Regions from separate parts of the Xenorhabdus bharatensis genome, predicted to be linked through region 2. Evidence: predicted binding sites of a transcription regulator. Region 2 holds the regulator's gene; the other holds the start of a gene.

Region 1 (16,060 bases), on a different contig from region 2:
AGAAGAATGAGAGAATGAGGATTGCTGCCCAATAAATGCTGTGTGTAATATTGCCTTGTGTGTGTAAGTATTCATAATGATGTTCTCATTCTGTTCTCCATTTTGTTTCATCATTTTTTATGATGAATGGAGATATTTATGCTGTTAGTCAATAAAGTTCAGTTACTGTCCACATCTGGCGCCTACAATTACCTTATGTTGACCTTCACTGAATAAAAAAAATAAACTTCAAGAAAATTATTTAAAATTAAAGAATTATTATTTAATATTTATTTACAACTTTTAATTAATTACACAATTAGCCCATAACTGGATTTTTTTACTAGTGAATAGTGTGTATTACGCCTTATACACCACTTTATCACTTTGATATAACTTGTTTTTATTTTATAAAACAGCCATTCATCCCTCATAAAACCCTGCTTCGAGAGCATGAATAACCATTTGTAGTAATATCTATTATTTCTGAATCAAAACTCAATCATTTTATTTATAACCGTGTTATAAAAAACGCAAAATATGTCAATAAATATAATCCAGATTATTAAATAAAAAATAACAGCAAAAAATAGTCAATATCAGTTAAGAAAACAGGCAAAAAATATCACGCTTTCATTCATCACCATATGTTCAGATAATCTTATATTTTTTCAAATAAGATTCGTATTATTAAACGGCGAATATATTCCCACAATAATCATAGTCCTTTATGACAAAAAGAAAATAAACGAATGGAATACGCTCACAAATAACCAATAAACATTCTTAACTGTGACGGAAATCACGATAATTAAAATAAAACTTATTTCCAAAAAGCCATAAATCGCTCAAAATTGCGGACTTTACGAAATTATATCCATATGTTAGCGATACTTCACAGATATATAAGTCTGTTTTAGCTATTCTTTCTTTCGATATAGAAAAAAATAAATTGAAACTTTCGTTTACTGCTGGTCACTACTAAACAGTGGTGATTCGCTCATACTAAAAAGTCATGTGGAGACAAACATGTTAAGTATATTCAGACCGGCGCCTCACAAAGCCCGGCTGCCTGCGCAAGAAGTAGATCCACTCTATCGTCGCTTGCGCTGGCAAATTTTTATGGGGATTTTCTTTGGCTATGCTGCTTATTATTTGGTAAGGAAAAACTTTACGCTGGCAATGCCATATCTGGTAGAAGAAGGCTTTTCTAAAGGCGATCTGGGTTTTGCTCTGTCAGGGATCTCAATCGCATACGGCTTCTCAAAATTCATCATGGGTTCCGTTTCCGACCGTTCTAATCCCCGGGTTTTCTTGTCGGCTGGCCTGATACTTGCGGCAGCCGTAATGCTGTTCATGGGCTTTGTACCTTGGGCAACTTCAAGCATTGCGGTCATGTTTGTCCTGTTGTTCCTGTGTGGCTGGTTCCAGGGTATGGGATGGCCTCCTTGCGGTCGTACCATGGTTCACTGGTGGTCACAAAAAGAGCGTGGCGGGATCGTTTCTATCTGGAACTGCGCTCATAACGTTGGCGGTGGTTTGCCACCATTACTGTTCCTCCTCGGTATGGCGTGGTTCAATGACTGGAAAGCAGCTCTCTATATGCCAGCATTTGCAGCTATTCTGGTTGCTTTAGTCATATTGGCCCTGATGCGTGATACACCGCAATCCTGTGGCTTACCACCAATCGAAGAATACAAAAACGACTATCCACCTGACTATACAGAAAAAGATGAAAAAGAACTGACTGCAAAAGAAATTTTCATGCAGTACGTTTTGCCTAACAAACTCCTGTGGATGATAGCTATTGCCAACGTATTCGTTTACTTACTCCGTTACGGTATCCTTGACTGGTCACCGACTTATCTGAGAGAAGTTAAGCACTTTGCACTGGATAAATCTTCCTGGGCTTACTTCCTGTATGAATATGCGGGTATCCCCGGTACGCTGTTGTGTGGCTGGATGTCGGACAAAGTATTTAAAGGAAACCGTGGTGCTACCGGCGTGTTCTTTATGACGCTCGTCACTATCGCTACAATTATCTTCTGGATGAATCCGGCAGGTAATCCTAATGTTGATATGATCTGTATGTTGGTGATCGGCTTCCTGATTTATGGCCCTGTTATGCTGATTGGCCTACATGCTCTTGAGCTGGCACCGAAGAAAGCAGCAGGTACTGCGGCTGGCTTTACAGGTCTGTTTGGCTACCTCGGTGGCTCGGTAGCTGCCAGCGCTATTGTTGGTTATACCGTTGATTTCACCGGTTGGGATGGCGGCTTTATGGTCATGGTTGGCGGCAGTATTCTGTCTGTCATTTTGCTGTTGTTTGTTATGCTACTTGAAAACAAACACAAACAGGAAATAGCACAAGCGCAGAACCGCTAATCAACAAGCTGTTTTAAATAAAGCTATTCCCGGGTCGCCACTGTTTCATCTCGTTCAACAGTGGCGACAATAATACAGTAACACTGTGTTCCCTCTTATATTCAGTATTCTAAATTCATATAAAACACCATTTAATTACCCATAAACACCTTCATTACCACAAGTGGAGAACCCCAATGCACACCCCTGTTAAAACAATTATGGCCGGTCTTCTGTTAGCTTCATCAATGTCAGGTATTGCACATGCAGCAGATAAAATTGTTATCGCGCATCGAGGAGCTAGCGGCTATCTGCCTGAACATACTCTTCCTGCTAAAGCGATGGCTTTTGCTCAGGGCGCAGATTATCTTGAACAAGATCTGGTAATGACCAAGGATAATGAACTGGTCGTTCTACATGACCATTATCTTGATCGCGTCACTGATGTTGCTGAGCGTTTTCCGAACCGCGCCCGTGCTGATGGTCGTTACTATGCCATTGACTTTACCCTGCCAGAAATTAAGTCACTGAAATTTACTGAAGGGTTTGATATCAAGGATGGCAAAAAAGTACAAAGCTATCCCGGTCGCTTTCCAATGGGAAAATCAGATTTTCGCATCCACACTTTTCAGGAAGAGCTGGAATTTATTCAGGGTATGAACAAATCTACCGGAAAGAACGTCGGTATCTATCCTGAGATCAAAGCACCGTGGTTCCATCGTCAGGAAGGCAAAGACATCACTGCAAAAGTGTTGGAAGTGCTGAAACAATACGGTTACACCAAAAAGAGCGATAACGTTTATCTGCAATGTTTTGATGCCAATGAGTTGAAACGTATTAAAAATGATCTGGAACCAAAATTGGGGATGGATCTGAAACTGGTTCAACTGATTGCTTACACTGACTGGAATGAAACCTACGAGCAGAAATCCGATGGAACTTGGCATAACTACAGTTATGACTGGATGTTTAAACCGGGTGCAATGAAAGAAGTCGCAAAATATGCTGACGGTATTGGCCCCGATTACCACATGCTGATCGCCAATGACTCTACACCAAACAACATTAAATTAACTGGTATGGTGAAAGAAGCTCACGCCAGCCATATGGTGGTACATCCATATACTATCCGCATTGACCAGCTACCCAAATATGCCACCAGCGGAAATCAATTGTTTGATATCGTCTTCGATAAAGCCAATGTCGATGGTGCATTCACCGATTTCCCTGATTTAGCGGTGAAATTCCTCGAAGAACATCACGAACATAAGTAATTGATTCTTTATTCATTTAATACCCCGCCGCAAGTGGCGGGGTATCATACACAATGGAATTCAAGATGCGTCGCGGCGGGAAGGGAGAGACAAATTAGTCGGGAACGAATTTGCCCAGCCAAAGGCTGGCCTCCGGTGAGAGGCAGGAGCCTCTCAGTCCCCCCGGGAGTATAGATAACCGTATGTTTATAAAAACGGTGACCGGGATGAGTGAGCGCAGCCAACAAAGAGGCAACTTGAAAGACGAAGTGTATAAATCAGGAAATTCCTACCGGGAATGCAATCACTTCACTGATTCGCTCAGCCCCCAGAGCCAGCATAATCAGTCGGTCAACCCCTAATGCTACACCCGCACATTCCGGCATACCATGTGCCAGAGCTTCAAGCAAATACTCATCAATCGGCTGTACAGGCAACCCCATTGATGCGCGTTTGCGGTTATCCTGTTCAAAACGCAGACGCTGCTCATTGCTGTCCGTCAGTTCACGGAAGCCGTTCGCCAGTTCCATTCCCTTGAAATACACTTCGAAACGCTGCGCAACACGATGATCTTCTTTACTGATCTCTGCCAGCGCTGCCTGCGAAGCAGGGAAATGATAAATAAATGTCGGCTTTTCAATACCAATGTGTGTTTCAACACCCATGGTAAAAAGCAATTGCAGTAAAGTATCCCTGTCTTCTTCACGATCAGCGATATTGCTGAGATCGAGTTTTGCCGCCACTTCACGTAGTTTTTCTTTACTTGCTGTCAAAGGGTCAATATCCAGATAACGAATAAAAGCCTGCTGATAAGAAAGGGATTCAGCGCTTTCACAATCCAGAATTTGCTGTAACAGGTCATCCACTTCATTCATCAAGCGGTACATATCATAGTGCGGACGATACCATTCCAGCATCGTGAATTCAGGGTTATGGTGGCGTCCCGCTTCTTCATTGCGGAAACTTTTCCCCATCTGATAAATGGAGCCACTGCCTGCGGCCAACAGACGCTTCATATGATATTCGGGGCTGGTCATCAGATACAGGGGAAGACCATCTGCTGCACCCGGCCCGACAAACTGGGTCTGAAAGGGAACCAGATGGACGTCAGTGACAGTCGCCTGACTCATGGCTGGGGTTTCAACTTCCAATACCCCACGCTCTGCGAAAAAGCGCCGTATTTCTGCCAGAATTTCTGCCCTTTTCAATAGGTTGGCGATAGGGGCAGTTGGCTGCCAATCCGCGACTTCGTTCATGTTCAAATGACTCCACGATAAAACAAAACGCGCAGTTTACTCATATCAGCGCCGCCAGACAAATTTTCGACATCAGTCAGAATGCAACACAACTTGAAATCCATTGTGCATATAAGATAATTATTTTCATCAAGCCTGAATATTACTCTTTTTTCCTGTATTAAAGATATCTAAAATAACGTATAAATTGCTATTACACCCACAAGATTATCTACACCAGTAAAATAAATTCTTGAACTATCAATATATTCATCGCTATATGTCACTATAATATTATTATCTGCACCGTAAAAATCAGCAAAAATATCTCCTTTGGTTATCATCACCACCAATTCTTTTACATCTTTTTTTAAATTTTTATCATTAGTTGTTTCAGTATTATTTAAAATCCCTTATTTTTTATAAAAACCCTCCCATAACAAAAAAACAACTTACTTAAAGATGAATGATTTCATATGGTAAATAAAACCCCAAACACCTATATATAAAATTAGTCATTACATTCCATTGAGTTAAAAAAACACCCTTTCGATTTTTAAATTAACAGGGAAGCATTATTGGTGTTAATATTTAAAAATACAAAAGTTTATTTACCTGATGTATAAAACAAAGTTGCTCTAAAAAAGCATTTTGAGCGTCAACGTAATCTGTTGATTTTTATTCAACGACATCTTTTCTATAATCATTGTTCTACAATAACCACCAAAAACTATTCATCTCAATTAAACAAAAACCCATCCAATATGAACAACGCTAATTAATTTAACAGAAAATTAATAAAAAACAGTCAGATGAATACAAAACTTGTTTTAGATCAATTTTTATTGGTACCAATTCGACCAAAGCAGTGTTCATGTCAAGTTTACTTTCGCCACTATTCGTTATAATCATATCAGATAAAAAATAACAGACAGTGCTCCTAACTCGTTAAGTTACAAAAAATACTTACAACACTGCGTCAAACAAGAAAAAACACTCTGCAAAGTAGCAAGGTCACAAATGACGAGTGATAACGCATTAGGCTTTCTGGCTGAAGTTTATTCATTTCACTTGAAACAATGGAGAAGCACAGTGCAAACCTTCAATGCTGATCTAGCAATTATCGGAGCCGGTGGCGCAGGTCTACGGGCCGCCATTGCTGCGGCTGAAGCCAATCCCCAACTCAAGATTGCCCTGATTTCAAAAGTGTACCCTATGCGCAGTCACACCGTCGCCGCAGAAGGTGGGTCAGCCGCAGTCACTCAATCTCATGATTCCTACGACTTTCATTTCAATGACACCGTATCCGGCGGTGACTGGCTGTGTGAGCAGGATGTGGTTGAGTATTTTGTCAAACACTGTCCGACTGAGATGACCCAGTTGGAGCAATGGGGTTGCCCGTGGAGCCGTAAAGAAGACGGTTCCGTGAATGTGCGTCGTTTCGGTGGTATGAAAATCGAGCGCACATGGTTTGCCGCGGATAAAACCGGCTTCCATATGCTGCATACACTGTTTCAGACCTCACTCAAGTATCCGCAGATTCAGCGTTTCGATGAACATTTTGTCCTCGATATTCTGGTTGATGAAGGCCGAGCGCGTGGCTTGGTTGCCCTGAATATGATGGAAGGCAGTAAAGTTCAGATTCGCGCAAATGCGGTCATTATGGCTACCGGCGGTGCAGGCCGTGTCTATCGTTACAACACGAATGGCGGCATTGTCACCGGCGATGGCATGGGCATGGCTTTCCGGCATGGTGTTCCACTGCGCGATATGGAGTTTGTGCAATATCATCCAACCGGCCTGCCGGGTTCCGGCATTCTGATGACCGAAGGCTGTCGGGGTGAAGGCGGGATTCTGGTGAATAAAGATGGCTATCGCTATCTACAAGATTATGGCTTAGGGCCTGAAACACCCCTCGGCCATCCTGAAAATAAATATATGGAGCTGGGACCACGCGATAAAGTTTCGCAGGCATTCTGGCACGAATGGCGGGCAGGACGGACGATTGCAACGCCGCGCGGTGACGTTGTGCATCTGGATCTGCGTCATCTGGGTGAGAAGAAATTACTGGAACGTCTACCTTTCATCTGTGAGCTGGCGAAAGCGTACGTTGGCGTTGATCCGGTCAAGGAGCCTATCCCTGTCCGCCCGACAGCACATTACACTATGGGTGGAATCGAAACCAATCAACAATGTGAAACCCGTATCAAAGGGCTGTTTGCGATTGGTGAATGCTCTTCTGTCGGCCTGCATGGTGCAAACCGTCTTGGCTCTAACTCATTGGCAGAACTTGTCGTCTTTGGTCGTCTGGCTGGTGAAGAAGCGGCCAAATGTGCTCAGGAAGCGCCTCCCGCCAATGAAAATGCACTGTCTGCACAGGTTCTCGATATTGAGGCTAAACTCAATAAACTGCTGAATCAACAGGGCGGAGAAAGCTGGGCAAAAATCCGCGATGAACTGGGAACGTCAATGGAAGAAGGTTGTGGTATTTATCGCACCCCTGAATTGATGCAAAAGACGATTGATAAGATTGCAGAGCTGAAAGAGCGCTTCAAGCATATTCAAATCAGTGACCGCTCCAGTGTATTCAATACTGACCTTCTCTATACCATAGAACTGGGATTCGGGCTGGATGTGGCGGAATGTATGGCTCACTCCGCGATAAACCGCAAAGAATCCCGCGGGGCCCATCAGCGCCTTGATGAAGGCTGTACCGAACGTGATGATGAGAACTTCCTGAAACACACACTGGCTTTCTATAACCCGGAAGGTGCACCACATCTGGAATACAGTGATGTGAAAATCACTAAATCCCAGCCTGCAAAACGGGTTTATGGTGGTGAAGCCGCTGCACAAGAGAAAAAACAGAAGGAGCAGGCGAATGACTGAGATGAAAAACCTGAAAATGGAAGTCATGCGCTATAACCCGGAAACCGATGATGCGCCTTATTTCACAACATACGATGTCCCTTATGATGACCAGACTTCGCTGTTGGATGCGTTAGGCTATATTAAGGATAATCTGGCTCCTGATCTGTCTTATCGTTGGTCCTGCCGCATGGCAATCTGCGGCTCCTGCGGCATGATGGTCAACCGCGTACCAAAGCTGGCCTGTAAGACTTTTCTGCGCGACTATCAGCACGGGCTGAAAGTGGAAGCCTTAGGGAATTTCCCGATCGAACGGGATTTGGTTGTGGATATGACGCACTTTATTGAGAGTCTGGAAGCCATCAAGCCCTATATCATCGGTAATGACCGCAAACCCTCTGATGGCCCGAATGTGCAAACTCCGGCACAAATGGCGAAGTATCATCAATTCTCCGGATGTATCAACTGTGGCCTGTGCTACGCAGCCTGCCCTCAGTTCGGCCTGAATCCTGAGTTTATCGGCCCTGCTGCCATCACGCTGGCACACCGCTATAACCTTGATAACCGTGATCATGGCAAGAAAGAGCGTATGCCGCAAATCAACAGTGATAATGGAGTCTGGTCCTGTACTTTTGTCGGTTATTGTTCTGAAGTTTGCCCGAAACATGTCGATCCGGCAGGAGCAATTCAGCAAAGCAAGGCTGAAAGTGCAAAAGATTTCATTATCTCCATGCTGAAACCACAATAAGGGAGGTGAAAGTCATGACAACAAAACGTAAACCTTATACCCGTGGCATGGAGCCTACCTGGTGGCAAAAATTAGGTTTTTATCGTTTCTATATGCTGCGTGAAGGAACGTCTGTTCCTACTGTCTGGTTCAGTATTCTGGTGCTTTATGGCCTGTTTGCCCTGAAAGCCGGCCCTGAAAGCTGGGGGGGATTTGTCTCTTTTCTGCAAAATCCACTGGTATTGTTGATCAACATTATCACCTTGCTGGCTGCATTATTGCATACCACAACCTGGTTTGAACTGGCGCCCAAAGCACTCAATATCATTGTTAAAAATGAAAAAATGGCACCGGGACCTATTATCAAACTATTGTGGGCGTTCACTATTATCGCGACTGCCGTGATCCTTGGCATAGCCCTACTCTGACCTCAAGGAGGATCTGATGAATCAAGTACCAAAACGTTCCGATGAACCTATTTTCTGGGGGTTGTTTGGCGCTGGTGGTATGTGGAGTGCTATTGTCGGGCCAGTCATTATCCTGCTATTAGGCATTTTACTGCCATTAGGATTGGCACCGGAGGCGCTTTCTTACGAACGTATTCTGGCTTTCTGCCAGAGCTTTATTGGGCGTGTTTTTTTGTTGCTGATGATAAGTCTGCCACTCTGGTGCGGCTTACACCGCATTCATCATGCTATGCATGATCTGAAAATTCATGTTCCTGCCGGTAAATGGGTGTTTTATGGCGCTGCCGCAATTCTGACTGTTGTAGCTCTGATTGGTGTTTTTACGCTGTAGTTAAAAATATATCATTGAAAGATATAGTGATGAGCCTGCGGTTTAACCGCAGGCTTTTTACTCAGCGTTATATCTCGTTTCTTAGAACTTATAAGAAACCGTCGCTTTATAAGCGCGCCCCTTCTCTTGCTGACCTTTATAGGTGTTCAAGTAGTAAGATTGTTCGTTGTAACGTTTATCGAAGATATTATCGATACCAAACTGGAGTTCAGTGTTTTTAAATGCGCCTGAGGTTGGTGCCCAGGAAATATGCATATCACTGACGCCAAAGCCTGCTTTATGAATATTTACAACCTTGCCATCATCTGTCCCATTTGCATTTGTTGAGCGGACAAATCGGGAATTCCAACCCAGTTCAATATCTGTTTTATCAAATAGGTAGCTTCCACCCACAGTGAAAGAATCACCAATAGATGGAGTAAATTCTAATCTTCTGTCAAACAGCATACTACCCTGAACAATTTTGTTATTTGCTTTGGCGTAAGTTGCTCTTAAAGACCAGTTATCCAGTTTATATTTGGTCGCTAATTCAAATCCTTCCAGTCTGGACTTAGGGATATTATTAAGCGAACTTTCGGCTAACGTGGTAGCCAGATTTTTGAAATTAGTCTGGAATACTTTACCAGTAAAAGTGAATGAATCATTTTCAGCAAAAACAGATGGATAAGTACCGCCAACACCCGTTTCCAGATTGTAACCCGTTGTCGCTTTCAGGTTGGCATTGTGGTTACTCGGACCCATGCCGATTTCTTTACCCAATGGGCCTCTGAAGAGTTCAGTATAATTAGCAAACAACGTTGTTGACGCACCCAGCTCGTATTTCAACCCCAATGCTTTTGAGAAATGAGCATAGGTTCTTTCAAAAGGCTCACTCTTTTTATTAATAGTATTGTATTTATAATGATCCCATCTTACGCCAGGAATGAAATGCAAATCAGCAAACTGAATATCATCCTCTAAATAAACAGAAGATGATTTTCCTGCTTCTACCACTTTGTTATATGTATTTTTTTCTGCCTCTGTATACGCCATTCTGGTATCGAAATACTCATAGCCATAAGTGACAGCATGGGCTAGTTGATAAGTATCAAAACTAGAAACGTTACGCGCTCTGATACCCTGAGTTTCGGTAATTGTGTCAAAGCCTTTGCCCGGGCCACCGACTTCCCTCATATGGTTGAAGACTTGTTCTGTATAATAAGCGGAGATTTTCAGATCAATGAGGTCATTACCAACCGGCACATATCGGTAAGCAATATTATAAGCATCACGCTCTGAAGCGTATTTCCCTTTTCTCCCTTTATTCACATCAGGGCCAAAGTTCAATCTGAAATTAGTGTCGGCATCATTCTGATAATGTTCTTTTGAGACATTGATATACTGCTCATCAGTCAGATTGAATTTCGCTTTTAATAAATAGTTGATCAGTTTCCCATCGGTAGAAATGGATTCTTGCCCGGCTTTATCCCTGCCCGTTTTAGCATCACTCATATTGCGATGGTTAAAATAGCCCAATAAATCTACAGCGCCGATTCTTCCATAAGCGGCCAAAGACTTCTGGAATTCCGAGCCATTACTGACATAGCTTAATTTTCCTTTTGCACCAAATAAGCGACCCGGTGCTAATAAATCACCAGCATCAACCGTTTCAAATTTTAATGAACCAACTAATGCTCCGGTATCATAGGTAATACTGTTCGTACCCACATTGATATCAATTTGCTTCAGCATTTCAGGATCAATGCCGTAGCTCCCTGCATGGTGAAAGTGATAGCCTTCCTGTCTTGCACCATCAATCGTCACATTGATAAATTGATCATCCATGCCACGGATTTTAAAACGCTGCCCTAAAGCGCTAGGGTGTCCGGCTTGTACGCCCGGCACATTTTTTAATACTTCCCCGACACTTTGTGCCTGTCTGACTTTAATTTCGTTACGGCTGACTTTTCCACTGTCCTGTTCTGCACTGTTACCTGCAATAACAACAAGTGTATCGCCTGTTGAGGATGATTTTCTGGTTGATTCTTCGGTATGTGCCACTGCGTTAGTCGAAATAGCGATGGTCAACATAGATGCTGACATCAAAGGAACACACAAACCACTTTTAGCCATGCTTGCGTAAATTTTGGTAATTTTAGACATTTATTTTTTAGTTAAAATATTATTGAGAAGCATTATTATTTACATTCATAAAAGAAATGTAAATAACATTAAGTGATTATCGTCAGATTTTACTATCTGGATTAGGTAGGATGATGCCTTTCAGTCCCGCTCGGCCAAGCAAAGACTGATTGCCGATATAGATCCTCAAAAGCAGATTTCATAGATGGGTATAAATTTAGCGTCAATTTATACCCATTTAATTTTTCAAATAACCAGACTATTCAATGTTCGCCAGAATGCTTTCTACCTCCTGATAATCACCTTCCTGAGCTCGGAATGTGACTTTTCCTGAGCGATGTGCATTTATCTGCACTTCCATTTTCATGGCTTCCATGATGGCAATCACATCTCCTTCACTGACTTGCTCTCCCTCCTGTATTAGCCACGAATGCAGAATACCGGATATGGGGGCTTTTACCTGATGAGGATTTTCTGGTATTTGTTTGACTACTAGCGGAGACGATTGTGGCTCACCTGTAGGCACTAAAGGTGTTAATCCTGCCAATAAATCCGTTGGTAATCCCATTTCATGCCGACGGCCATCAATCTCAATAAAGGTACGGATGATATCTTTGCTTTCAGCTACATCCTGACGTGGTAAGGCTTCCAGTTGATTGGTAAATTCTGTCTCAATCCAACGGGTATGGACGTTAAAAGTCTCTGCTGATGCAAAATCAGAATGTTCAATCACCGCCTGATGAAAGGGTAAAACGGATGCTACGCCACTGATTTTAAATTCTCGTAACGCCCGACGCGCACGGGCAAGAGCCTGTTCACGCGTTGCTCCTGTGACAATCAGTTTAGCCATCAATGAATCAAAGGTTGTCGGAATGACAGAGCCATTGATTACGCCTGAATCTAAACGAATACCGGGACCAGAAGGTGGGGTAAATTCGGTAAGAGCGCCAGATGCAGGCAAAAAGCCTTTTCCGGCATCTTCCGCATTGATACGAAACTCAAACGAATGCCCACGAGAAACAGGCGTTTCCTGAATGCTTAATGGGTAGCCTTCTGCGATTCTCAGTTGCTCAATAACTAAATCAATTCCAGTTGTTTCTTCCGTCACAGGATGTTCAACCTGCAAGCGGGTATTCACTTCCAGAAAGGAGAGTGTTCCGTCAACACTCAGCAAAAATTCAACCGTTCCTGCTCCGACATAATTAGCTTCTGCACAAATCGCTTTTGCCGACTGGTGAATGCGCTCCCGTTGTTGCTGAGTCAAAAAAGGTGCCGGAGCTTCTTCTATCAGTTTCTGATTCCGACGCTGTAAGGAGCAATCACGGGTTCCTAAAACAACGACATTTCCGTGTTTATCTGCAATTATCTGTGCCTCAATATGACGGGGCTTATCCAGAAACTGTTCAATAAAACATTCACCACGACCAAATGCAGCTGTCGCCTCACGTACCGCAGAGTGATACAACTCCTCAATTTCATCGTGTCGCCATGCCACTTTTAACCCACGGCCCCCACCACCAAATGCGGCTTTAATCGCTATCGGTAAACCCTGCTTTTCAGCAAAAGTGATAACCTCCTGCGCATTTTTAACCGGCTCTGCCGTTCCCATGACTAACGGTGCTCCAACTTTCTGAGCAATTTGCCGGGCCGTGACTTTATTCCCTAATATATCAATCGTATCGGGTTCCGGACCAATCCAAATTAAACCAGCTTCAATAACAGCGCGGGCAAACTCAGCCCGTTCAGATAGAAAACCATAGCCGGGATGTACCATCGTAGCCTGCGCTTGCTTTGCGATATCCAACAAACGAGGAATATTGAGATAGGTTTCTGCCGGGCTATTCCCTGCCAGTGAATAGGCTTCATCCGCCAGTTGCACATGCAGTGCGTTGATATCTGTATCAGCATAAACAGCAATTGTCCGTATGCCATAATCACGACAGGCACGAATAATACGAACGGCAATCTCCCCGCGATTGGCGATTAAGACTTTTTTTGTAATTTTATTAATACTGTTCACAGTGGTATTCATTGCAGCTCTTCACTCCCCTGAATGTCATGAAACTGATTGATGGGATTAAATCTAATTTTGGCATTGATCGGAATTTGGCCTGCAAGATCAAGGTCATAATCAGCCACTGAAGCAATAACGGGGTATCCGCCTGTCACAGGATGATCCGCCAGAAATAAAACAGGTTGCCCGCTGGCGGGAATTTGTATCGCACCAAGGCTGGTTCCTTCGCTTGGCAGCTCTGCATGATTAATGCGTGATAACGAGCAATCTCCCTTCAATCTCAAACCAATCCGGTTCGATTGTGGCGTAACCTGCCAGATTTGATTTCGCAATATATCGATGGATTCCTGAGTGAACCAGTCAGTTCTAGGGCCAAGAAATATATCCAGTACAACAGTCTCACCTTTATTGGGCATCACAAATTCCGGGGTCTCTGAAACAGACACCGCTGAACAATGCGAAGTCTCACCTATCGCTAAATTATCCCCCGCCTTTAACGGCGCAGGGCCAATATTAGACAAAGTGTCAAATGAACAGCTGGATAGCACCTTTGGAACAATAAAACCGCCTCTGGCTGCCAAGTAAGAACGCATTCCTTCATGTGGGATACCCAATATGATTTCATCACCATCATTTAAATCAAGAGGTTGGTAAGTGCTTAGGTGAAGCGACTTTCCTTGCGGGGTTTTAATTTGAATCGGACATAAAGCGCCAGTGACAGAAATAACCATTTGCCCACGGGCAATGGCTTGAAATCCTCCCTGCGTAATTTCCAGACAAGCTTGATCAGAAGGGTTACCCACTATGCGATTTGCACTGCGTAAAGCACTTTTATCCATCGCACCTGATGCAGATATGCCCAGCCTTGATTTACCCAGACGCCCTAAATCCTGAAATAGAGTCTGTAATCCTGTGGATTGAATTTCTAAAATACTGGCGTTATCCGCCGGAACAAGTGAATCAAGAACGGGTGTTGCAGGTAAACTGACTGTCACTGTGGAGTGTTCTGCATTACGGAATCGGATACGGTAACCGGGCTGTAATAACGCCGGTTCCATCCGGGATAAATCCCATATTCGTTCGGATGTCGTCCCAATGAGTTGCCATCCTCCGGGGCTTGACTGCGGGTAAATACCACTAAATTCTCCCGCCAGAGCAACTGACCCCGCCGGAATACGGGTTCTGGGCGTTTTGCGGCGGGGAATATTCCACGAAAGACTTTCAGATATCATGTAGGCAAACCCCGGAGCAAATCCGGTAAATGCAACGATATATTCATTATCCGTATGCTGTTGGATAACATCCTGTACCGAAATCCCGAGGATATCCGCAACTTCCTCCAAGTCTTCTCCATCATAACGCACCGGAATTACAATCTGTTTTCCCTGTATATGTGAGGATTTTTGCAGATCCCGCCGTTGAATTTCTGCCACCAATTGCCGGGCTGAAATCGCCAGAGGGTGAAAACGTATCATTACCGTTCTCGCGGCCGGGATTATCTCTTCCATTCCTGAAATAGGTTCAGCATTCAGAGAATCAAATAACGCCAGAGTTTCAGGCAAGTCACTCAACTCAACCATGATAGTATGAAAATTAACAGGTAAAAAACGCACAGTTATCTCCTGACAATATCGACCATTCTGATTAAGAATGAATGAATGAGCGGATAGTCATTCCTGCCTGCTGCAAAGTGGCTTTCACCTGTTTAGCCATTTCCAGCGCACCGAAAGTATCTCCATGCACACAAATAGAATCCGCCTGAATGGGAGTAAATTTGCCATCAATCGATTCCACACCACCTTCTGTCACTAGCTGCAACATACGCTGTGCAACAAGAGTCGCATCATGCAACACTGCGCCGGTTTCACGACGCGATACCAACTCTCCTTTTGCGGTATAAGCACGATCAGCAAAAGCTTCTGCGATCGTTCTCAAGCCTTTCTCCTGTGCTAGCCTCAGAATATTTGAACCAGCCAGCCCCACTAAAGCAAGATTAGAATCTACGGCTAAAATACCATCAATCACGGCAAGTGCCTGACGTTCATCATTCGCTATCGTGTTATAGAGTGCGCCATGAGGTTTTACATAGTTAACTGCCGTTCCTATAGAAGCAGCAAGCCCTTGTAAGGCACCGATCTGATAAATGACATCTGCTGTGAGTTCGTGACTGGCAAGATCCATATTACGTCGGCCAAAACCAACCAAATCTGGATAAGAGACATGAGCACCAATAACAACCTGATTTTCCTTAGCTAATTTCAGTGTTTTCAGGATCCCAGCCGGATCTCCGGCATGAAAACCACAAGCAACATTGGCACTGCTCACAATGCCCAATATAGCTTCATCGTTACCCATCTTCCACTGACCAAAGCTCTCACCAAGATCGCTATTTAAGTCGATTGTTTTCATCGTAGTTGTTAAACCATAATTATAAGATTGTTGAACAATAGATAATTTCTGATGAGTAAACAATCAACTAAATTCGCTTATTATTGTGCAAAAATACAACAGCGATCACTCTATGCAAATTAACGGGAAAATTATCAGTTCAAAATAGAGATTATTTTTATATCAAGATGGCAGAAGACAATCAGGAAAATTGCCGCGACTTGCTGGTTATCCGGGAATATGTGAAGATTAAGTTTTGAACACAGAAGACACTTTTCTCAGCAATAGCCCAATGGATAACTATGAAAATAGA
Region 2 (16,060 bases):
TTCAGGTTATGAAATAGATTGCTGACTGTTTTTTCTCCAAATTAACGGTGGTCGTTTCGGCGATCACCGAGTTATCTAAAAGTATCCCACCTTAATAATTACAATCTAAATATAAACAAATAAAACTAAAATAACATGTATAGTTCCAAAATAAATTATTTAAATAAAAACATTTATTAATTAAATATAGTATATAATATAATAATTATTATTTAATGTAGTGTTTTATATTTTTTACTCTATATTGATTAGTGCTTTATTAATGTAAGTGTTTTTGGGGTATTTTATTTTTTAGGGTTTAAATTTAATTTCGTTTAAGGTAATTTGTTTTTCGCTGGTTTGGTGTTTGTCTTTATTTTTAATTAATTTTATATTTTTCATGTTATTTGTGTTTTATATATAATGAATTACAAGATTTAACAGCAAACCTAATGATACAAGGTGATGGTGTTTAATTGTTAATTAGGTGGCTAAATGTCAATATCTTCTGCTGAAGAAAGAATAAAACAATATTTGAAAAGTTGGGATGATGATGGTTACATTATTATTAAGTCAGCGATAAGCAAAGAACAAATTGATAAAAGCATCAGGGCGATATTTGAATTTTTAGAAATGAACCCAGAAAAAACTACTGATCTTTATGATGAAAATATTCGTTCCTTATCCGGGATAGATAAAATGGGGCGTATTCCTTTTTATCATCATCAGACGTTATGGGATAATCGGCAAAATCAAACAATTTATTCCGTATATGAAAAGATATTTGGTACATCAGATCTATTGGTCAGTATTGACAGGGTCAATATGAACCCGCCAATTACAGATAAGTGGCAATATGAAGGTTTTATTCATTGGGATATTGATGTTTCAAAGCGCCCCTTAGAAAGAAAAATTCAGGGTTTATTAAGTTTGACCGATGATGATGGTAGTTCTGGTGGCTTTCAGTGTGTACCGGGTTTTCATAAAAGGATTGATCAATGGTTATCTCAGCAGCCGGAAGGTTATAACAGCCGTTTTCCTGATACCAGCGGAATGAAAATTGAATCAATACCGCTTAATGCTGGGGATTATGTAATTTTTGATGGGGCATTACCACACGGTAATCAGCCTAACACGTCTGATAAACCCAGATTAGCCCAATATTTTTGCTGTTTTCCACGAACAGAGCTGACGAATCAGCAGATAGAAGAACGAATTTCAGCTTATAAACAAGGTCAACCGACAACATCAATAACCGGGAAACCTTTTCCTGTTAAAAAGAGTTATCAGCAGAATACATCTGATATCTATCTGACTGCATTGGGGAAACGGTTATTAGGGTATTAATTCAAGGATATTGCGATACACTTCGTCTTTCAAGTTGCCTCTTTGTTGGCTGCATTTATTCACACCTGTTACACAGTGATCTATGCTCTCGGGAATTCATTCCCTTACTGCCGCGATGCATTTTGAAATCCATTGTGTATATGCGTTAATGGAGAGAAAAGATGAGTTATATTGAAGACTCTATCGATATTTCAATTATTCTTCCCAGATATCACGAAAATTATCTGATTATTGAAAAAACACTGCAACAAATTAAACGCATTCAGAAAAAATGTAATGTGCAAGTTATTATTGTAAATGATTCAGATAAAAATAACTTTCACGATAAGGATATAGCGAAGATAAAACAGAATTACCCTGATATTATCGTTATTTCTAATTATGGTAACTATGGGAAAGGGTACAGTATTCGGCGAGGAGTTGATTTAGCTAAAGGGAAATATATCTTTTATACTGATATTGATTTCCCCATAAAAGAACAGGATTTTTTTAATGCTTACAACCAGATTATGCAGAAAAATATCGATTTAGTCATAGGGGAGCGTTTTTCAAACAATAAATCAAAAGCTAATTTCTATCGGAAAATAACCAGCCGAATTTTTCTGAAATTAGTTAATTCTCTGCTAAGTTGTAAAATTTCAGATTCACAGTGCCCATTTAAAATGATGAAATCTGAGTTGGCAAAGGAAATTTTTTCCAAGCAAAGGATTAAGGGCTATGCATTTGATGCGGAAATTATTTACCTTGCCAGAAGGTTATCTAAAAATTTATGCCAACTTTCTGTTGTTTGGGAAGATACAAGAGAAAACTGGGGGCTAATAAAAACATTATTAAATTACAGCATCATGATTTACTCAATTTTTTCTATAAAGGTTTATTGGATTATTAATAATCCTGAAATCGCATAATTGTTTTTCAGTGTTTAACTAAATCTATTTATTTGAAAATATTAAGGTAGAGAAATAATGAAATTTCCACAATGGCCTGATTTTGCCGAAAAAACATTAAAAGATATTCAGCAGCCACTGATATCCGGTGAAGTCAATTACTGGACCGGAAGAAAGGGCATGGAATTTGAAAATAAATTTGCCGATTGGATTGGTGCAGAAATGGCAATCTCCTGTAATTCAGGAACCTCTGCTGTAAATATTGCTGTAGGTGCATTAAATATCGGACCCGGTGATGAAGTTATTGTTCCTTCATACACCTTTATTGCGACTTCTTTTGCTGTATTACAGTGCGGTGCTATTCCCGTATTTTGCGATACAACGGAAGAACACACGATCGATCCGGCTAAAATAGAAGCGCTGATTACCAAGCGTACAAAAGCCATTATCGTTGTGCATCTTTATGGTGTTGTCTGCGATATGGACGCTATTCTTACTGTTGCTCGCAGGCATAATCTCAAAGTAATCGAAGACAGCGCACAATGTCTCGGAGGGAAGTATAAGGGGCAATCGGTTGGAACGATTGGTGATGTTGGTACATTCAGTTTTTGTCAGTCGAAACATTTTACCACCGGTGGTGAAGGTGGCATGGTTGTGACCAATAATCCTGAAATCGGCTGGGAATGCCGCGCTTATCGTGACCACGGGTTTGATGTGAGAACGAAGTTTGACTTACTTGCTTTGGAAGAGGTGTCATGGCATGTGCATAATCGCATTGGTTATAATTACCGCATGACTGAAATTCAGTCGATCATCGGGATTAATGAGCTGGAGCGCTTTGATGACTGGAATATGCATAACCGTAAACAATATGCGAAAATCTATGACGAAAAATTTGCAGAAATCGATTTAATTCATAGCCTGCCGCTGAATAACGAAGACAGGCAAAATGCATATTGGTTATACCCTATTGTGTTTGATCTGGGAAAATTGGATTGTACAGCTGAAATCATTTTACGTGATTTGAAAAAAATGGGTGTTCCTGCGTTTAAGATCCAATGGCCGGAAGCTTATGGTGAGCGGGTTTTCAGAGAACTACGTGGTTTTGGCTCTGCCAATTTCCCTTTCCACTCCAGTGAGTACACATCGCCTGAATCGGTCAATTATTGCGATGTTGTGTGTGAAACAGCCCGTTCTTTATTGCCCCGAACAATCAGCTTGTATTTGCATCCTAGCTGGGATGAAGAGCATATCGTTTATTGTGCAGATCAGTTAATCGCAGTGCTGGAAAATCATCGTACCCGCTGAGCTTACTGACTTCTCTTATAGAAATGGCAGGCCTTTACTCAAAATGGCCTGTCTATGATCCTTTTTTCTCTGAGACTTTCTTTTTTCCTCTATTTCCCACCAACTAAGTGTTGTTTCTCGGTTCAGCTTAATAGATTATAGAGGGTTATATTGAAGCGCTTTTTGCATTGAGGAATAAAACAATGAGTGAGGCAGATACTCGCCCGACAAACTTTATTCGTCAGATTATTGACGAAGATTTGGCAACTGGTAAACATACTTCCGTACATACCCGTTTCCCGCCTGAACCTAACGGCTATCTGCATATTGGCCATGCAAAGTCGATCTGCCTGAATTTCGGCATTGCACAAGACTATCAGGGGCAATGCAACCTGCGTTTTGACGATACGAACCCGGTTAAAGAAGATATTGAATACGTTGAGTCAATCAAGCAAGACGTACAGTGGCTGGGTTTCCAGTGGAGTGGAGATATCCGTTACTCTTCGGATTACTTTGACCAACTGCATCAATACGCCATTGAGTTAATCAATAAAGATCTGGCTTATGTGGATGAGCTGAGTCCTGAAGAGATCCGCGAATATCGTGGTACGTTGAAAGAGCCGGGTAAAAACAGCCCGTACCGTGATCGTAGTGTGGAAGAAAACCTTGCTCTGTTCGAAAAAATGCGTGCGGGCGAGTTTGCGGAAGGGAAAGCGTGTCTGCGTGCCAAAATTGATATGGCTTCTCCTTTCATAGTTATGCGCGATCCGGTTCTGTATCGCATCAAATTTGCAGAACACCATCAGTCTGGTAATAAATGGTGCATCTATCCGATGTACGATTTTACCCACTGCATTTCCGATGCGCTGGAAGGAATTACGCATTCTATTTGTACACTAGAGTTTCAGGATAACCGCCGTCTGTATGACTGGGTATTGGATAACATCACAATTGATTGCCACCCGCGTCAGTATGAGTTTTCCCGCCTGAATCTGGAATACTCAGTAATGTCCAAGCGTAAACTTAATCAGCTGGTGACAGAAAATATTGTTGACGGCTGGGATGATCCACGTATGCCAACCATTTCAGGTCTGCGTCGTCGTGGTTATTCTGCTGCGTCAATCCGTGAATTCTGCCGCCGTATCGGTGTCACTAAGCAGGATAACAATGTTGAAATGGCCGCACTGGAATCCTGTATCCGCGATGATCTGAATGAACATGCGCCACGAGCGATGGCAGTTCTTGATCCGGTGAAACTGGTGATTGAAAACATGCCGGAAGGCGAAGTTATTCTGACCATGCCTAACCATCCGAATAAGCCGGAAATGGGTAGCCGTGAAGTGCCATTCAGCCGTGAACTCTATATTGATCGGGCAGACTTCCGTGAAGAAGCTAATCGTCAGTATAAGCGTCTGGTCATGGGCAAAGAAGTGCGTCTGCGTAACGCTTATGTCGTTAAAGCTGAGCGTGTTGAGAAAGATGCAGAAGGCAACATCACCACGATTTACTGCCATTACGACGAGCAAACTCTGAACAAAGATCCGGCTGATGGTCGTAAAGTGAAGGGTGTTATCCACTGGGTAAGTGCAGTACATGCCGCACCCGCTGAATTCTACCTGTATGATCGTCTGTTCAGCGTGCCAAATCCGGGAGCGGCAGAGGATTTCCTGTCTACGTTTAACACCGAGTCATTAGTGGTACGTAAAGGTTTTGTTGAGCCGGGTCTGGTAAATGCAGTACCGGGAAAAACTTACCAGTTTGAACGTGAAGGGTACTTCTGTGCTGATAGCAAGCTTTCAACGGCTGAACATTTAGTGTTTAACCGCACTGTAGGTCTGCGTGATACCTGGGCGAAAATCTCTAAAGAGTAATATCAGCTAAGAACACATACCTAATAGGTGTCTAGTTGTATCGAGATGGTATGTGAATGGCAAATTTGTCGGGAACGAATCTGCCTAGTCAAAAGCTGATTTTTGGTGAGAGGTAGAAGCCTCTCACCAATCTTTAGCAAAAGGGATAATGGCATCTCTTGTACATTGCAATTAGAATAGGATTCTATTAAGAAATAATAATTATTTCTTAATGTCATTATCATATGGAGTTAATATGCATGGATTAGCCACATCGCGAGATTGGGTATATAGAGCACCTGAAACAAGGAAAGTCGAAAGGATAGAGGCTTATTTTTTAAATCACGGTTATGACCCGCACAGGCATGATACCTATGCAATTGGGAAGACTTTGTTTGGCGTCCAGAGTTTTCACTATCGTGGCAATATGCAACATAGCCTTCCTGGTAATACGATGGTATTACACCCTGATGAAGTTCATGATGGTGAGGCTGGGACAAGTGCTGGTTTCCATTATCAAATGATATATATCGAACCATCAATGATACAAGACATAATCAAAGGAAAACCATTACCATTTATAAAAAATGGTATCACTAATGATCCCAATATTTTTAGGGCAACGAATGCACTGTTACAAAATATGGATTGCAGAATAGATCCTATGGAAGAAGATGATGCTCTTTATGATTTAGCTATTTCATTAGTTGAAGCAAGTGGAGTTGCTTTAAATAAAAAAAGAAATTTTGATTATTTTGCTGCGGAAAGGGCAAGAGAATATATTCACTCAAATTTAGATAAAAATATAACCTTAGACGAGCTTGAACATAACGTAAATCGTGATCGCTGGAGCCTTTCGAGAGATTTCAGGTTATTATTCGGGACAAGCCCTCATCGCTATATGACAATGCGCAGATTAGATATAGTAAAATCCTGTTTAATTGTTGGAGAGTCTATCACTGATGCTGCGCTGATAGCAGGCTTTTTCGACCAAAGCCATATGGCAAGACATTTCACAAAAACGTTTGGTTTAACACCGGCACATTGGCGAAATATAAACAGAAATAATCACCATAAAAACTTTATATGTTAATACAAGTAATATTATGAAGCATCTCCACCTTCAAATAGAAAATAAACAATTCTAAGTCGAATTTTTTTGTATCACCGAAAAGTGAAATCCAGTTTTCATATTATTTAAAGATGGAGAAAATGACGATCACGTCTTATATTAAGTTAATGCCAACAAAAAAATCATAGGCCATAAAAATGGCGACAATAGCCAGTATAGCGCCCATGAATTTATTTAGCTGATTAATCCATGAAGCATTTTTTATCTGTTTACCAATAATTTCTCCAAAGAGTGAATAAAGCCCTGGTGCGCCAGCTCCACCAATTGAAATCAATACTGATACTAAAAATATCATTTGTCCTGTAATATGAGCTGCAGGATACATAATTGTAGTGACCGGCAAGACGACAAGTATTCCTTTGGGATTTAATGCTTGAATTAAAAAACCATTCCAAAATGTAAGGTTTTTATTAGGGGTAATGTTTGTCTCTTTTTCATTCAACTGTATATTAGATGTCGCCATTTTAAATGAGAGATAAAATGTATATAAAGATCCAAGTAGTGAAATATAAGGGAGATATTTATGAGTGATAATGGCTTCTCCTGCATACCCTAAAAAAATAAATAACGTAAGCATTGCACAGCCTACACCAATAAAAAAGCCAATCGTTTTTTTAAATTGACCGGTTAAACCAGCATTCATACCCATAAAATTAACAGGGCCGGGGCTATACATTACACCAAAGGTATAAAGAAATATTTCCATAAAATCTCTCTAAATAAATTTAAATTCTTATAATTTTGCAATAGACTGCGATTAAGCCAAATTTAGATTTTTTCTGGAGTCAGGAGCGTCATCAGTTTAACCAGTAAAAAACCTATTATTTAAACTGAGTCTCGCACGGTAGAACAACAATAATCATTTGTGGAGATATAGTCCTTTTATTGCTTTATCTACCGATTTTTTTGGACCATGCACCGCGAGGCCAACGAAATTCATATTATCCACATCTTCAGATAAAAAAACTTCTCGGTTCGCTTCATCGTGACCTGTTGAAAACATTGTGTAGACATAAGGAACTAGAAGAAGAGACCGCTCCAAGCCTTTCCTATGAACGCGTTGAAGCGCATTAAGATCAGCACCAAAAATAAGCATAGGTTGACCGCACATGCTTCCATATTTATGACCAGAAGAGTCGATATAAGGGGTACCTATAACCTCCGGTGCAGATGAGGCAATGCCCGTTGCGAGGAATGCAACCACATTAAATTTTTGCCAGGTCTGTAAATCATCCCGCACTATGAAAGCAATTTTCGTATCAAACATTTTAAATCATTCTCCATGCGTTGCTATGTGAATAATATATTTAATTAACGGCAGCATATTTGTCTTGTACGTTTGTGCATCGATACGTTTCATACCTGATGGATCTTAAAAAGTCTCGGTTCAAAAGAGGTATTGAGTATGATTTCTATCACTTTTTTTATATAAAAAAGAATCGTAATGAAAATTAAGCCCTTCTACCAAGATTAAAAATTGCCTTATAGTCACATGTTGTGTAGGGTTATTTTGTGTTGATGCTATGTCATTTAAATCGTGTTATTGAAGCCGTATTGCTTAAATGATGTTGTTCATAACATGTTGTTTAAACGCATTTTAATATGTCAGAAACAGCCTTCTGTTCTGGGCGAAAAAATAAACTCGGACGAGGTCATTATTAATGAAAAGCATTAAATTACATACTTTGGCAGCATTTCTCATGGCGGCAGGGTTCAGTGCGGGTACTTGTGCAGAAAACATTCGTACGGAAATGACATCACAGCAGATAGTGGATTCACTTAGTCAATTAAATGTGAATTTCAGTATCGTAGACAATCAGGCCGGAGCACATGGGACGAATTGCGCCATTTTAGGTGCAGACTGGGCAGCTTGTAATCAGGTTAATATCATATTGACTAATGGTGATCAGAATATTGATTCTGCGGATTGGTCTCTCTATTTCCACAGTATTCGCCAAATTCTCAGAATTGATCATGAGCAATATAAAATAACTCATATCACAGGGGATTTGCATAGGCTGGAACCGACTGAAAAATTCAGGGGTATCAGAGCGAATGAAAAAATCATACTGCCAATTATCGGAGAATACTGGCAGATTTATAGCACCGATTTTATGCCGCGCTGGTATGCCACATCCGGTGATGCCATTCCTAAGGTATTGGCCAATACGGATACTGAAGATCTGAGTGCATTTTTATCTCCTTTTCAAGGAGAACAATGGAAACGAACCACAACGGATCATAATATTCTGATGACACCTGAAAACCGTTTTGAGAAAAATCGGCAGATGGTGCTAATCAGTGAAGATAAATTGCGCGGGAAGATTATTCCGACACCTAAAAAGGTGACGATTCACTCACAGGATGTCAATTTGTCCCGTGGCGTAAAATTGGAGCTGGGAGGGTTAAGTGGTCAATCAATCAAGGTGATTAGAGATCGTTTTGCTGCCCACAAGATTAAATTAACCGATAGCGGTTATCTGATTACAACGCAAATTAATGCCGACAAGTTTGCGGGTGACTGGCGGGTGAAAGGTGCTTATTCGCTGGATATCACCCCCAGAGGAACACATATAGTTGCTTTTGATCAGTCCGGCGTATTTTACGGCCTGCAATCGCTGTTTTCCCTGATCCCGGCTAATGGCGTGCCGAAAATTGCCACATTAACCGCACAAGATGCGCCCAGATTTGAGTATCGAGGCATGTTCCTTGACGTTGGGCGTAATTTCCATAGTAAAGAAGCTGTATTGCGCCTGTTGGATCAAATGGCTGCTTATAAGCTGAATAAATTCCATTTTCACTTAAGTGACGATGAAGGTTGGCGTCTGGAAATTCCCGGTTTACCGGAGTTAACAGAAATCGGCAGTAAACGTTGCCATGATTTAAGTGAGGTAAAATGTTTACTACCACAGTTAGGCTCAGGGCCGGACAGTAATAATATGGGAAGCGGTTACTTCAGCCGTCAGGATTACATTGATATTCTCGAATATGCCAAAGCCCGTCAGATAGAGGTGATCCCCGAAATTGATATTCCGGCTCATGCCCGTGCAGCGGTGGTATCAATGGAGGCCCGCTACAAGAAACTGATGGCACAAGGACAAGAACAAGCAGCTAATGAGTATCGTTTGCTCGATCCGACAGATACCTCAAATACAACATCTGTACAGTTTTATGATCGCCATAGTTATCTGAATCCATGTATGGACTCTTCCAAACGTTTTATTGACAAAGTGCTCAGTGAAATTGTCGCCATGCATAAAGAAGCCGGCTCACCGCTGACAACATGGCACTATGGCGGGGATGAGGCGAAAAATATTCGACTGGGTGCGGGATATCAGGATAAAGATGGCCCGATTGAACCGGGTAAAGGGATCATCAATAAGAAAATTGAAGATAAGCCGTGGGCAAAATCTCAGATTTGCCAAAAAATGGTTGCAAAGGGGATTATCAAAGATGTTGATGAACTGGCCAGTTATTTTGCGGTTGAAGTCAGCAAAATCGTCAATAAGCATGGCATTGATACGATGCAGTCATGGCAGGATGGTCTGAAATATGCGAAATCAGCTAAAGACTTTGCTACACGACATGTTGCGGTGAATTTCTGGGATACGCTTTATTGGGGCGGTGCAGATTCTGTTAATGATTGGGCCAATAAAGGCTATCGGGTCATTATTTCCAATCCTGATTATGTTTATCTGGATATGCCCTATGAGGTTAATCCGAAAGAGCGGGGTTACTATTGGGCTTCCCGTTTTAATGATGAAGCGAAAATATTCAGTTTTGCACCCAATAATATGCCCCAAAATGCTGAAACTTCGGTGGATATCAACGGAGACTATTTTAATGCAAACAGCGGTAAACGCTGGCCGGGGGCATATGGGCTGTCAGGGCAGTCATGGAGTGAGACTGTACGTACTGATGAGCAGATGGAATATATGATTTATCCGCGATTATTACCGTTGGCGGAACGGGCATGGCATCAGGCTGAGTGGGAACAGAATTACCAGCAGGGAAGGGAATATAAAGGCGGGATTACACGGTATGTAGATACCGATAAGCTCAATAACGACTGGCTGCATTTTGCCAATCTGATGGGGCAGCGCGAAATGGCTAAACTGGATGAAGCTCATATTGCGTACCGTCTGCCGATACCCGGTGCAAGAATTGTAGCCGGAACACTAGAAGCGAATATCGCCTTGCCGGGCATGACCATTCAGTATTCATTGGACGATGGAAAAACATGGGAAAGTTATGATGATAGACAGCGGCCGCATGTTAATGGGCATGTAAAAATTCGCTCTGTCAGTACTGATGAAAAGCGTTTCAGTCGGGTGGAAGAGGTACCTTCTGAGTAATCCTAAAATAGGACATTAAAAGCAATCTGCCGATTAGTGTCAGCTAATCGGCAGCAGCTTCTCTGACAGGGTCAGACACGAGAAGTAGCAGTAAATGCTGACTCCTTATCGTGCTTTTACATCATGTAACGAACCGTCTTTGCGACAATCGCCTGTAGTGCAGTGACCATACAGGTATAGACTATGATTTGACAGCTTGATTCCATAACGTGTTGCGATATCTTTCTGACGTTCTTCAATGGATTCATCGCTGAATTCAATCACTTTACCGCAGTCGAGACAAATTAGATGGTCATGGTGATGTTGTTGAGTAAGTTCGAAAACCGATTTACCGCCTTCAAAATTGTGGCGTGTAACAATGCCGGCATCATCGAACTGGTTCAACACGCGATAGACAGTGGCGAGGCCAATCTCTTCACCGATATCAATCAGTTTTTTGTAGAGATCCTCCGCACTGACATGATGGCATTCTGGGTCCTGTAGCACTTCCAGAATTTTCAGGCGAGGAAGTGTTACTTTAAGTCCAGCATTTTTCAATGCTTTATTGTTGTCGGTCATGCGGATTCAGTCCTGTAGCTTGAGTTTAGTGAACTTAACAATACATACCCATCGTTTTTCAAATCGCCTTTTTGTTGGCTATTATACCCCTTCATTTCTGTCACATAGTGAGCTATGTTCCAGAGGATGAGTATCCTTGCCATCGTGATGCGACTCAAAATCCATAAGTTATGGGTGTATCGTGAGAGAATCATGATTTAGTTTCACGTTGTAGATTATAGGCATGGATATTGAAAATGAAAACCATGCCTATCGCGCTATCATGACACATTATTCGGGAATTATCCTGTGCAAAAGACGTTTCTTGTGTCTATCAGACGCCAGAAAGTATCTATAAAACGCCAGAACAATTTTATGCGCCAAGGATTTCTGACAGGCTCATTTCAGCCGTGATCTGTTTTACCCAAGTTTCAACACGTTCATCAGTCAGTTCTGGCTGGCGATCTTCATCAATGGTGAGACCAATGAAGTGCTTATCGTCTGCCATTCCTTTTGATTCTTCATGATGATACCCTTCGATTGGCCAGTGACCAACGATAATTGCACCACGAGGTTCGATGACATCGCGAATGGTGCCCATGGCATCACAGAAATACTCTGCATAATCTTCCTGATCACCGCAGCCGAACAAGGCAACTAATTTTCCATCAAAATTGATTTCTTCCAGTGTCGGGAGAAAGTCATCCCAGTCACATTGAGTTTCGCCGTAATACCAGGTTGGAATGCCTAGCAGCAGGATATCGAAAGCTTCAAGATCTTCTTTGCTGCTTTTGGCAATATCGTGGACTTCCGCAACATCAGCACCGCCCAGTTTTTCTTGGATCATTTTGGCAATGTTCTCTGTGTTGCCAGTGTCGCTGCCGAAGAATATACCTATTATTGCCATAAAGTGGATTAACCTCTTGTTTTATGTGTAGTTAAGTTATACACGTCACGCTGAAATCAGCAGGAGAAAAATATCAGTTTTAATAAACGAAAAAACTTTATTTTGACCAAACATCAATGACAAGTCTGTCAGATTTGTGTGGTAGCGCCGTATCACGCTGTTGAATTAAAGCCGTTAATTGGTAAGGTTATTTTCTGTTGCTAACTGAGCCAGCAACATCTGTTCAATCAATTCACTGCGGCTGATATTACGCTGTTTTGCCAGATGATTCAGTGCATCGACAGCATCTTCATTAAGTTTTAGCTCCACCCGGCGAAGTCCTTTGACTTTATCCCGGCGTAGCTGATTACGTTTATTGATCCTAAGCTGTTCATCTCTGGACAGCGGACTTGTTTTAGGTCGCCCAGGCCTGCGTTCATCTGCGAACAAATCCAGTGTGGTGCGATCAGTTTGTTCTTTTGCCATAAATTCAATTGATAAAGGGCGTGTACCAATAATATAGCCGGCAATGATACCTTAGCTGGGCGCGTGTCGCTACTGGTTGATAGGAGAGATTATCAGGATTGGGTATAACAATAGTGGTTAATAAAGTATCGTGAAACAGATAATGTGGAAAAGGAACCATTCGTACTGATTAAGGTCATTCCCTTAATCAGTACATGGATACGTGCGTTATCGCATAAAAACCTTTCTTATCATATAGGTAAGAGAATCAAGACGTTGCTGCCATGCAAAATCAGGTTCCATGATTTGCCTGCCGATGGAACCATCAACAGTGATCATCAGCCAGGAAGCGGCCTGTTCAGCATTAATCTGCGTATCAATTTCCCCATTTTCAATGCCTGTGCTGATTAGCTGGGTTAAATGTTCGCGGACTTTTTTCTCATTTTCGATAAATATCTTATTAATAGCCGGGTTCCGGCTTGCTTCAGCAATAATTTCGATACTGAGCCGGGCATAACCGGGTTCGTTATAGAGTTCTACCAGCTTTGCTAACAACTTTTCGATAGTCACGATCACTGAATTTTCATCATAACAGGCAGCCAGAATTTCATCGTAGTCATGGCTATCTTCTTCTGCAATAGCCTCAATAATGGCATTTTTGGTCGGGTAATAATGAAACAGGTTTCCGGGACTCATGCCAGCCGCTTTGCAAATTTCTGCTGTTGATGTTGCATGAAATCCTTTTTCGATAAAACAGGAGATAGCTGCATCAATAATATGCTTACGTTTTTCCCGCTGTTTTTCGGTCTGTTTTTTCACCTTATATTCCTCCAAAGGCTGGGTACAGAATCAGAACGATTCATATCAGTGATAATTAAGATCGTCTTTTGTTACCGATGACAATTTCCTGAGACGTGGAATGATATAATTTTTAAAATCATCCATATAGCTATAAATAACGGGCACAAACAGTAAACTGAGTAAAGTTGAGCTGAGTAACCCGCCAATAACGGCGATAGCCATGGGAGCACGGAAATTGGTATCCGCACCACTGGTCAGAACCAAAGGGATCATGCCGGCAATCATGGCAATTGTCGTCATGATGATCGGCCTGACACGTTCTTTCCCTGCCTGAATGATGGCATCATTGCGTGACATGCCAGAGCGGGATTTTTCGAGAATAAACTCAACCAGTAAGATGGAGTTTTTACTGACAATGCCCATCAACATTAAAATACCGATGATAACGGGCATATCAATCGTGGCATTATAAAGAAGCAGAGCGATAATGGCACCACCGATAGCAAACGGCAGAGCAACCAGAATAGTGACAGGCTGTAAGAAATCTTTGAACAGAATAATCAGGATAGCCAAGACCATCAGGATACTGAGCATTATGGTGGTGAAAAAACGGTCGAACATCTCATTCATGTATTCCACATCGCCATACTCAATTCTTTTGACTTGTGGTGGTAATTTGTCCAGCGTGGGTAACTGATTAATCTGTTCTAATGCCGTGCCGATAGCTATGCCGTCAAGATCTGCTTCAATCACGGCTTTACGTTGTCTGGAGATGCGTTCTATGGCATCAGGCCCTGAGCTGAAGGTAATATCTGCAACAGATTTAATCGGAACATTAATTCCTGATGTACTACTGACATACATATTACGTAACACGTCCAGATTATCCCTGTCTTCTTTGGCTAATAAAACGCGGAGCGGCACCTGCCTGTCAGGTAAATTAAATTTAGCGGTATTGGCGCTGATTTCACCAATGGTGGCGGTTTTAATAGCAGCACCAATCGCATCGGTCGTTACTCCTGCTCTGGCGGCTTCCGCAATATTGGGGGTGATAATTATTTCTCGTCTGGGTAAAGGCTGTAGGATCTGAATATTCTTTAAGCCGTTTAATTGCATCATTTCCTGACGTAACTGCTGTATTGTCTGAGAAAGAACCTCCGGGTAGTCGCTGGCTAAAACAATGGAAACATCTCTATTACCGTTACCGCTGCCAAAGTTATATCGAATATCTGGCGTTGCACTCAAAATAGGTGCTAATGATTCTTCAAATTCCTTTTGTGATAATTTCCGATCATTAATCGGCACTAAATTAATAATAATAGTGCTTTTACTTTGACTGATATCCCCGGCGGTTCCTTCAACCCCTGCAATAGAAAAGATATCTACAATTTCTGGCCGGTCTTTAAACTGCTTAATAATCTTCTGTAAAATTTCATCACTTTTGGCTACCTGTGTGCCGGGAGGCGATTCAATATCTACTTTAGCGATACTGATATCCGATTTGGGTAAAAAACCGGAGGGTAGTAGCTCAATCAGGCTTAATGAGCCCAAAAGGAAAACAAGGGCTAAGGCCAAAGCTGTTTTACGAAATCTGAGTGTTTTATCGAGAATAGCCACATATTTGTTGATCCATTCCGGCGTCCTGACTTTATCTGCTTCGCTATGTTTTTCCGATAAGGCTTTTTTAGCCGACGCCTTTTTCGGTAATAACAGGTAAGCAGACATCAGGGGAGTGACCAATCTGGCCACTAACAGAGATGATAAAACAGCGGCTGAAACAGTAACGCCGAAAGGCACAAAATACTGGCCGACAAAACCGCCAACAAAACTGACCGGCAGAAAAACGGCAACAATCGTAATCGTAATCGCGATGATGGCAAACCCGATAGCATTGGAGGCTTTGATCGCGGCAATATAGGGTCTTTCACCTCTTTCGATATATTTTTCTATATTTTCGATTTCGACTATCGCATCATCCACTAAAATTCCGATTACCAGTGTTAATGCTAATAGTGTGATGCTGTTTAATGTGTAGCCAAATAAATGCAGAATAACAAAAGTGGGCAGGATAGATAACGGCAGGGCAATTGCAGCAATTAAGGTTGCCCGCCAGCTTTTAAGGAAGAAAAATACAACAATGACCGTTAATATGGCACCTTCGATCAGTGTTTGCATCGTGGCATTATAACTGGCTACAGTGTATTTCACATTTGATGAAACGAGTTTGATATTAATATCAGGGTACTCTTTTTGAATTTTTTTTAGTGCTTGTGTGACCCCTTTTTCGACGATGGTATCACTTGAACCTTTGATACGGTAGATTGCAAAACCAATAACAGGTTCACCATTCAGACGTGCAATAGTATTTGTTTCTGAATGCGAATCTTTAATTGTGGCAATGTCACCCAGTGTGACCCAGTTATTATTTTCTAATGGAAATTTTAATTTGCGTAAATAATCAATTTGATTTTTGGCACCTAAAATACGGATAGCATGCCCCTGCCCGGCGATAACCATTTTCCCGCCAGGAATAT

The links. Region 2 encodes Fur, which represses iron uptake genes when iron is present. Its sites were predicted from a motif close to ATAATAATGAGAACNACTATCAA; they were not measured.
Region 1: the regulator Fur is predicted to act here: its motif matches at 11,383-11,405, upstream of AAC855_RS19210 (TonB-dependent receptor domain-containing protein).

What each region holds. Positions count from the first base shown of each region.
Region 1 is NZ_JBBMXG010000028.1:775-16,834, reverse strand. Features, by position in the region: gene AAC855_RS19250 (amino acid adenylation domain-containing protein) at 1-75, opposite strand, end outside; gene glpT (glycerol-3-phosphate transporter) at 1,009-2,364, shown strand; gene glpQ (glycerophosphodiester phosphodiesterase) at 2,541-3,617, shown strand; gene epmA (elongation factor P--(R)-beta-lysine ligase) at 3,875-4,852, opposite strand; gene frdA (fumarate reductase (quinol) flavoprotein subunit) at 5,924-7,720, shown strand; gene AAC855_RS19225 (succinate dehydrogenase/fumarate reductase iron-sulfur subunit) at 7,713-8,447, shown strand; gene frdC (fumarate reductase subunit FrdC) at 8,462-8,854, shown strand; gene frdD (fumarate reductase subunit FrdD) at 8,868-9,224, shown strand; gene AAC855_RS19210 (TonB-dependent receptor domain-containing protein) at 9,306-11,336, opposite strand; gene AAC855_RS19205 (ATP-binding protein) at 11,605-13,377, opposite strand; gene AAC855_RS19200 (5-oxoprolinase subunit B/C family protein) at 13,374-14,972, opposite strand; gene AAC855_RS19195 (LamB/YcsF family protein) at 15,004-15,768, opposite strand; gene AAC855_RS19190 (GntR family transcriptional regulator) at 16,050-16,060, shown strand, end outside.
Region 2 is NZ_JBBMXG010000007.1:108,659-124,718, reverse strand. Features, by position in the region: gene nagE (N-acetylglucosamine-specific PTS transporter subunit IIBC) at 1-17, shown strand, start outside; gene AAC855_RS08640 (phytanoyl-CoA dioxygenase family protein) at 475-1,326, shown strand; gene AAC855_RS08635 (glycosyltransferase) at 1,488-2,234, shown strand; gene AAC855_RS08630 (DegT/DnrJ/EryC1/StrS family aminotransferase) at 2,292-3,521, shown strand; gene glnS (glutamine--tRNA ligase) at 3,704-5,371, shown strand; gene AAC855_RS08620 (AraC family transcriptional regulator) at 5,607-6,443, shown strand; gene AAC855_RS08615 (LysE family translocator) at 6,577-7,188, opposite strand; gene AAC855_RS08610 (DUF2000 family protein) at 7,342-7,749, opposite strand; gene AAC855_RS08605 (beta-N-acetylhexosaminidase) at 8,144-10,837, shown strand; gene fur (ferric iron uptake transcriptional regulator) at 10,943-11,395, opposite strand; gene fldA (flavodoxin FldA) at 11,748-12,281, opposite strand; gene ybfE (LexA regulated protein) at 12,456-12,746, opposite strand; gene AAC855_RS08585 (TetR/AcrR family transcriptional regulator) at 12,954-13,544, opposite strand; gene AAC855_RS08580 (efflux RND transporter permease subunit) at 13,590-16,060, opposite strand, start outside.